DNA from 4 places in the Marinomonas sp. GJ51-14 genome. Region 2 is predicted to be linked to each of the others. Evidence: predicted binding sites of a transcription regulator. Region 2 holds the regulator's gene; each other region holds the start of a gene.
What was found. Region 2 encodes sigma-54, which starts transcription at its own class of promoters, with help from an activator protein. Its sites were predicted from a motif close to TGGCACNNNNNTTGCTNT; they were not measured.

Region 1 (2,193 bases), 160 kb from region 2:
ATGCTCACCTTTCAAAACACTGTCGATGGCTCTTAAACGCGGGCCGTCATTCCACAGTACCTTGTAGTTTTGTGGTAAAACACTGAAGAACTCTAACGCGTGTTTGTATTGCTCTTCTGTTGCTCTGTCTAATCCGATAATGATTTCAGATAGATAAGGAACTTGTTGTAAATGTTTAAGGATATTTGGCATGGCGTCTGTTTCTAATTCGGAATACAGACAAGGAAGAATCAAAGACATTGGGCGGGTTTTAGCGAATTCGCACAGCTCTTTTTCCATTTCTTCTAGTGGGCGATGTGCCAAATTATGAAGTGTGGTGATGATACCGTTTTGATGAAAGTCACCCATAAAATTCTCCTAATGTAGTGGTGTCATTATTTTTTATATTTTGTGTTTCTTAAGTATTCAAATGTATGTTTTAACTAATCCCTTGTTTACTGAGTACTAAATCAATGGCCTGAGCCCAACCTTCAGGGCCATAAGCATCCGTTAACCAAGCGTCGCTTCGATTTGGTACTTCTGGCGGTGCATGAACTGGTGAGCGAATCACCACTGGAATGTCTGCTTTACTCAACATACCAATGTCATTTTCCCCATCGCCTAGTGCCATGGTGGTGATTTTCTCCTCTGCTTGGCTTTCGTAAACGTCTGTTAACCAAAGCATGGCGTTCGCTTTATCACAATGTTTTCCCATCATGTGAGAGAAGCGACCGCCTTTTTGAATCTGTATGTCAAACTGAGCAAGGTACTCTCGGAATTCAGTAAGTGCGATATTCGAATCCGTCCACACCATAGGTTCAGTGAATTCTCTTTGCATAGCGAGCGTAGCGTTTTCTTCATTTAACCCAGTGATAGCCATCAGTTCTTGGCAAGTCATATCGCTGAAACGATTAAAGGTGTAATGGTTTTTTTGATCGTTTGTGAGTTCGATGAGGGTTTTTCGTTTTGGGCCAAAGGCTTTTAGCCAATAGTCGCCGCAGTCTTCCAAAGGCTCATCAATAATAAGGTTTAAATCTTTAGGAATATAAACGGCAGAGCCATTTTCAACGATAAAAGGATCTTGATGCTGGAGCGCTTTTCTTAGTAATAGAAGTTCATTAAACGTCTTACTGGTATTGATGACGCAAGGAATAGAAAAGGTCTTGAGCGACTGCAATGCCGCCAACGCAGGTTGAAAACTGTATGTGTGATGGTCGAGTAACGTACCATCTAAATCTGAAAATACTAAAAGACTCGTCATGTAGGTTCCATATATAGGCAGATCAAAATGTTATTGGTCTGCGTTAGAGTTAAGCTTGCAAATCTGGTGCCAGTGCGTGAGACTGACTTTTTTCTTACCTAAGGTATCTGCTCAAGTTTAATTGAGCTTTTAAACAAATTGATGACAAGTTCGCTACGTTTACCTTTTTTAATCACACTTGCCTTGTTAGCGTTCGCTGCCAACTCTGTTTTATGCCGATTAGCGTTAGCTGGTGGGTTAATTGACCCTGCTAACTTTACCCTGTGGCGACTACTCAGTGGCGCTATCACATTGGCGTTACTTTGTACTTTTCAAAGCATGAAGCAAAGCGTGGCTTCTTTAGAAAAAAGCCCATTTAAAACCGTATGGTTAGAAGGTAGTTGGTTATCTGCGCTGTCGCTGTTTATTTACGCCATCGGCTTTTCCTATGCGTATGTCACATTGGAAACGGGCATCGGCGCCCTGATACTTTTTGGTGCTGTTCAGCTAACGCTGATTCTGTTTGCCGTTTGGGCAGGACAGAAGCTTAGAATGCTTGAATGGTTAGGCTTACTGGTGGCCTTTGGTAGTTTTGTGTATTTGGTGCTTCCTACCTTATCTTCCCCGTCATTAATCGGTTTCATCTTAATGACCTTCGCAGGTATCGCGTGGGGCTTGTATACATGGCGAGGAAAGATCTCTTCTAAACCTTTATTCGCCACCACATCGAACTTTATTCGTACTTTACCTATACTCGTAATTGTCTTGATTGGTATCCATTTTAGCGGCGCTTACAGCTTAAATGGCGCGAGCTTTGACGGCATTTTATTCGCTGTTTTATCTGGTGCCGTCATGTCGGGAATAGGCTACGCACTTTGGTACGCAGTACTGCCTTCATTAACCGCATCGTTAGCCGCTGTACTGCAATTATTAGTACCCATAATCGCCACAATAGGTGGCGTTATCTTCGCCAG
Region 2 (2,193 bases):
CGGCCTTCTTTTTCAATGGTGATATCGCAAGAGAAGCGAGTGGTCGTTTCTACAAGTTTCCCGGCGGCACGGGCATGCAAGCCTAATTTATTGATGATTGTAACAGACACTTCTTGCATGTATTTGTCCTATATTAATGACTCAAATATATTAAATAGATCTTCATTAGTTTGAGCAGTTCGTAATTTATCTAGTGCCTGAGGGGATTGGGCAAGTTCAGCAATCTGGGCAAGCGTTGCTAAATGTTCATCACATTCATGGGGGGGAACAATTAATGCAAAAATGAGATCAACAGCTCTTTTGTCAATTGAATCAAAATCAATAGGATTTTGTAGTGACATAACCACAATTGCAGTATGGTTTGCTGATTCTAGGCGGCAGTGTGGAATGGCTATACCATTACCAATGCCTGTGCTGCCAAGTTTTTCTCGTCCTAATAGTGCATCATATACGGCTTCATTATCGCAATGGAGGCGATTTGATGCTACTTCAGACAAGCTTTCTAGAACGCGTTTTTTACTAACAATATCTTGCTTTGCTAAAACTAGCTCAGCTTTTAATAATGATTTTAATGACATATTAAAATGGTATCCGTTTAGATCAATCGCTTACGTTCATTGGAAGGAGGGATGTTCATCGCCTCACGATATTTGGCAACAGTTCGTCGTGCAACCTGTATGCCTTGGTCAGCCAATATAGTGGCTAGCTTATTATCACTTAATGGTTTTTTCGCAGGCTCATCAGCAACAAGCTTTTTAATCATAGCTCGTATTGCGGTAGAAGAACATTCTCCTCCAGATGCTGTATTAACATGGCTTGAGAAGAAATATTTAAGTTCAAAAATACCTTTAGGGGTGTGCATATATTTCTGTGTTGTCACCCTGGATATTGTCGATTCATGCATGCCAACTTCTTCGGCAACATCATGAAGGACCATAGGTTTCATTGCTTCTTCACCTAATTCGAAGAAATCAATTTGTCTGCTAACAATGCAACTGGCTACTTTTAATAATGTCTCATTTCTGCTTTGTAAACTCTTCATAAACCATTTGGCTTCTTGAAGAGACGTTTTAATATAGCTTACATCTTCAGTTGTTGCGGCTGATGTTGTGGCCATTGCAGAATAGGTTTCGTTAATTTTAATCGGTGGGAGTGCGTCATTATTTAGTTCCACCTGCCAAGTCCCATTGCGTTTTTTCACCGATACGTCTGGGATAACATAATCTGTATCGTCTACATCAATGACTGAACCCGGACGCGGATTAAGTTGCTGGATTAAATCAACAACTTCTTTTAGTGCTTCATCTTTGAGTTTTGTTTTGCGGCTTAGTTGGACAAAGTCGCGGTTACCCAGTAAAGGTAAATAATGGTCAATAAGGTTGTGAGTGCTTTTATAAAGCGGATGATTTTGAAATGCTTCTAGTTGCACTAATAGGGAGTCACGTAAATCAATCGAGCAAACACCAACAGGGTCAAAACGTTGTAATCGATGCTGCACGGCAACCACTTCTTCTATATCTAAGTCTTCTAGCTCAACGCCAAGTGATTCCCAAATTTCATCTGTTGATATACTGAGATAGCCATCGGGTTGAACACATTCAATAATGGCATAGGCGATTTCAATGTCTCTATCAGACATATGAGTTAGGTTTAATTGCCAGATTAAATGATCTTGGATGCTTTCTGCTGGAGCATTACGGCTTTCAAAATCACTATCACCCTCATAACTATTGTTATCACTTACTGCAGCTGAACTTTGATACGTGTCATCCCAGTTACTATCGATGGATAATTCTTCCGGAATGTTTTCCGTCCATTCAGACTCTACGCGAGCTTCTTCACTGGTACTTGCATCAAGGACAGTGTCAGTGCTTTTAGATTCAATGCTGGCTGGTATTTCATTATGAAGTTGTTCGTCATCATCTAGTTCAAGAAGAGGGTTTGATTCAAGGAATTCATGTATTTCTTGTTTTAAATCTAACGTAGAAAGCTGCAGCAAGCGGATGGCTTGTTGCAGTTGTGGTGTCATGGTCAGCTGTTGACCGAGTTTTAATTGTAAAGACTGCTTCATAGAGCAACTCTTCTTGTTTGAGTGAATTGGAACAAGTTATGCATACTACTCCCTTTCTATAGTAATGATAAGGGGTTACAAGCGGAAGTCGTCACCTAAATAGACCTTTTTGACTTGTTCAT
Region 3 (2,193 bases), 1.7 Mb from region 2:
TTATGGTGCAGCATAGCTCGCTTAACTAGGTTGACGGCTTCTTCCACATCAAATGGCTTAGGCAAATATTCAAAAGCGCCGCCTTGATATGATGCCACCGCACTTTCTAAATCGGAATGTGCTGTCATGATAATAACAGGCAAATAAGGGTGATCTGTTTGTAGCTTTTCTAATAGCTCTAAACCATCCATACCTGGCATGCGAATGTCGCTGATAATGGCACTCGGTTGCTCTTTATCAAGCATGCTCACGAGGTTTTCAGCAGAATCAAACAAACGACATTGAATGCCTTCTTGTTCTAGAGTTTTTTCTAATACCCAGCGAATAGATCTATCGTCGTCTACAATCCATACCGTTTCTTCTGGTGTCATGAGTGTTTCTCCTGTTCTTGGACTGTCGTCTCAATGGGGATTAATATGTTGAATTCGGTTTTTTTAGGGTAGCTATTACACTCAATAATTCCGTGATGTTGGTGTATGACGGATTGAGCGATGGATAGCCCTAAGCCTGTTCCATCTGCACGACCACTTACCATAGGGTAGAAGAGTGTTTTCAAAAGTGCATCAGGGATACCTGGTCCATTATCAATAATGCTGATTTTGCAAACTAGGCGATGCCTTTTTGAACCTATGGTAAATTGTCGTAATGTGCGAGTGACCATACGTATGGTTTTATTTTTGTTGCTCTCGTCTTCTATAAGAGCCTGCATCGCATTTCTAGTGATATTGAGCAATGCTTGTATGAGCTGAGATTCGTCACCAATTAAATCTGGAATACTTGGGTCATAATCTCGAACTAATTTAATTTGGTTGTCAGTTTCTACTGAAATAAGCTGTCTTACGCGTTCGATTACTTTATGTATGTTTAATGGTTTAATTTTCGGAAGCTGTCTGGGCCCTAATAGACGATCTACTAAGTCACGTAGGCGATCGGATTCTTCGATGATGACTTGAGTGTAGTCATTCAGTGCTTCGTCAGTAAAAGCACGACTAATTAACTGTGCAGCACCACGAATTCCGCCTAATGGGTTTTTAATTTCATGGGCCAGACCTCGTACCAATTCTTTACTTGATTCATGATTGGCTATTATCTCGTCTTCTTGCGAGATACGTTTCATTCGATCACGTGGGTACAATTCTATAATGATGCTTTCTGTATCATTGGACATACCCATAACCGGTGTAACGGTATAGTCACAAAAAAGTTTTTTACCATTACTGCGTTCAATTTCAGCCTCTCGTTTTGTAAACGGATGACCTGATTCAATTGCTGAATATAGAGCTTGGATGCTGTCTTCGTTTTCACGAAAAGCGGCACCCAGATCATTGCCATAAATTCGACGGCGACTGACCGCAAGTAACATTTCAGCGGCTGGGTTTAAATATTCAATTTCAAGCTTCTCATTCAATTGAAGAACAGCGGTTGATAAGTGGTCGATTAATAAGCTATACACTGCATGCTCCTCTCTGATGACCCTGCTTTTATTGTTTCGTATTTTGATGGTTGCAAAAAGCGAACCAACATTGGGCACAATGAAATGGTTTGTTTACTAAGGTTTTTAGTGTAAATAAAAAACCTCACGCACAATTATAGTGCATCATTTCGCGATCGTTTTTTTTAGTGCAAAAAAAGCCCCGATCAATTTCGGGGCTTTCGATTTCATTTAGCGATTTAAATATTAAACGCTGTAGTAAAGTTCGAATTCAAGTGGTGTTGTTGTCATTGCAACACGCTGAGCTTCACCTGCTTTAAGTTCGATGTAAGCATCGATCATGTCATCAGAGAATACGCCACCTTGAGTTAAGAATGCACGATCTTCGTCTAGACACTTAAGGGCTTCTTCAAGGCTAGCGGCAACTTGTGGAATTGCAGCAGCTTCTTCAGCAGGAAGGTCATACAAATCTTTATCTGCAGCATCGCCAGGGTGAATCTTGTTTTTGATACCATCAAGGCCGGCCATTAACATAGCTGCGAAAGCTAGGTATGGGTTAGCGGTTGGATCAGGGAAACGAGCTTCAATACGCTTACCTTTAGGGCTAGCTACGTATGGAATACGAATAGAAGCAGAACGGTTACGAGCTGAATAAGCTAGCATAACTGGTGCTTCAAAACCTGGAACAAGACGCTTGTAAGAGTTAGTTGATGCGTTTGTGAAAGCATTCAACGCCTTAGCGTGCTTGATGATACCACCGA
Region 4 (2,193 bases), 1.7 Mb from region 2:
CATTTCAGATAGGCCCGCATACTGATCACCAGCGAATTGGTTTTCACCGTTTTTCCAGAAAGATTGGTGTACATGCATACCAGAACCGTTATCACCAACGATTGGTTTAGGCATGAATGTCGCTGTTTTGCCGTAAGCATGAGCAACGTTATGTACACAATACTTAAGGATTTGAACTTCATCTGCTTTTTTAACTAGCGTGTTAAATTTAGCGCCGATTTCGTTTTGGCCTGCTGTTGCAACTTCATGGTGATGCACTTCAATTACTAAGCCCATCGTTTCCATTGCACCACACATCGCGCCACGAAGATCGTGATGAGAGTCTACTGGTGGAACTGGAAAGTAACCGCCTTTAACGAAAGGACGGTGGCCCATGTTGCCGCCTTCAATTTTCTTGTTAGAAGACCAAGCTGCTTCTTCTGCATTGATTTCTACAGAGCTGCCAGACATGTCTGTTTTCCAGCGAACATCATCAAAGATGAAGAATTCAGGCTCTGGACCAAAGAATGCAGTATCGCCAAGACCTGTTGATTTAAGAAACTCTTCTGCGCGTAAAGCAACAGAGCGTGGGTCACGATCATAGCCTTGCATAGTAGAAGGTTCGATGATGTTACAACGAACAATGATTGTCGCTTCTTCAGTAAAAGGATCGATGATTGCGGTATCGTCCTGTGGCATCATGATCATGTCTGATTCATTAATGCCTTTCCAGCCAGCGATTGATGAACCATCAAACATCTGACCAGTTTCAAAAAATTCTTCGTCTACCGTAATAGCTGGAATAGATACGTGTTGTTCTTTACCTTTAAAATCAGTAAAGCGAAGGTCAACCCACTTCGCGTCATGCTCAGCAATCAAGGCAAGGGTCTTGTTTGACATAGTTGTTCTCCAGTCGTAGTTAAAGCGAAAATATATTTTCGTTTGAGGCGCTTCAATATAAAGCGCAGTTTCAGAAAGATAAAGCATAACTTGTGCCAGAATTTTGTGCGGAGCAATAAAGTGTTAAATAACAGTAAGATAGGTTTTTTGTTTTAAAATATGCACTTAATAGTTGCTTCTAAGTTAGCAGTAAAAAACACAAATGCACCTTTTGTGTGCGTTTGGTGTTTATTTTGTTCTTTTTTGGTGCGAATTTAGCGTTTTCGTATCTAGCGCCTTTTCTTTATACTATGCGCCTTTTTCCAACCTCCGGTATGTATTGCAACCTCTATGAAATTTATCGTTAAGTTTTTTGCAGAAATCACAATTAAAAGTCGCCCAGTCAGAAAAGCCTTTATTAAACAGCTTAGACATAACATTAAACTGGTTTTGAAAAAGTATGATGTTGATGTCACCGTTGCGGGTAATTGGGATTTTATTGAAATACTTTCTGAACGGGATGATTTGCGAGAAGACTTTACCGAGGCGTTATCCAATATAGCAGGTATTGCTCACTTTCAGTTCGTACGGGAATTTCCTCTTGTTGATCTTGACGATATCGTTGAGCAAGCTATTACCTCTTATGGTGATGCTATAAAAGATGCAGTGTTTGCTGTACGCGTTAAGCGTGTTGGACATCATGATTTTACGTCTGTTGAAGCAGAGCGACATATAGGTGGTTGTCTTAAAGCTCGATGTGGTGCTTTGGCTGTTCGATTAAAAAATCCAGAAGTGCTCGTTCCTATCGACATTCGAGATAGTCGTGTATGGATGATCGAACAGCGTGTAGAAGGATTAGGTGGTTATCCGCTAGGTTCACAAGATCCTGTTTTGTCACTGATGTCGGGTGGCTATGATTCGACAGTTAGTTCTTATTTAACTATGAGTCGCGGATTAAAAACGCATTTTTGTTTTTTTAATCTAGGTGGCGATGCTCACGAAATAGGTGTGAAGCAAGTTTCTCATTATATTTGGGAAAAATATGGTTCTGCACTGAATGTAAAATTCATCACTGTGCCTTTTGAAGCGGTTGTTGGTGAGATTCTAACGAAAGTGGATAATGCCGAAATGGGCGTTATTTTAAAACGTATGATGTTGCGAGCGGCTTCTCAGCTTATGGGCGAAGTCGGAGCAAAGGCCTTGGTAACAGGTGAAAGTGTTGCTCAGGTATCAAGCCAAACGCTAATTAACTTAAAAGTCATTGATCAAGTCACTGAAGAGTTAGTGATTCGACCTTTGATCACGACGAACAAACAAGAAATTATTGATAAAGCC

Region 1: the regulator sigma-54 is predicted to act here: its motif matches at 1,295-1,312, upstream of AC0L3Y_RS12765 (HAD-IIB family hydrolase).
Region 3: the regulator sigma-54 is predicted to act here: its motif matches at 1,503-1,520, upstream of glnL (nitrogen regulation protein NR(II)).
Region 4: the regulator sigma-54 is predicted to act here: its motif matches at 960-977, upstream of glnA (glutamate--ammonia ligase).

The regions. Positions count from the first base shown of each region.
Region 1 is NZ_CM147879.1:2,651,219-2,653,411, forward strand. Features, by position in the region: gene AC0L3Y_RS12760 (glycosyltransferase family protein) at 1-348, opposite strand, end outside; gene AC0L3Y_RS12765 (HAD-IIB family hydrolase) at 419-1,240, opposite strand; gene AC0L3Y_RS12770 (DMT family transporter) at 1,382-2,193, shown strand, end outside.
Region 2 is NZ_CM147879.1:2,811,408-2,813,600, forward strand. Features, by position in the region: gene AC0L3Y_RS13370 (HPr family phosphocarrier protein) at 1-119, opposite strand, end outside; gene ptsN (PTS IIA-like nitrogen regulatory protein PtsN) at 129-578, opposite strand; gene AC0L3Y_RS13380 (RNA polymerase factor sigma-54) at 596-2,071, opposite strand; gene lptB (LPS export ABC transporter ATP-binding protein) at 2,147-2,193, opposite strand, start outside.
Region 3 is NZ_CM147879.1:732,656-734,848, reverse strand. Features, by position in the region: gene ntrC (nitrogen regulation protein NR(I)) at 1-371, opposite strand, end outside; gene glnL (nitrogen regulation protein NR(II)) at 368-1,453, opposite strand; gene glnA (glutamate--ammonia ligase) at 1,679-2,193, opposite strand, start outside.
Region 4 is NZ_CM147879.1:730,450-732,642, reverse strand. Features, by position in the region: gene glnA (glutamate--ammonia ligase) at 1-879, opposite strand, end outside; gene thiI (tRNA uracil 4-sulfurtransferase ThiI) at 1,210-2,193, shown strand, end outside.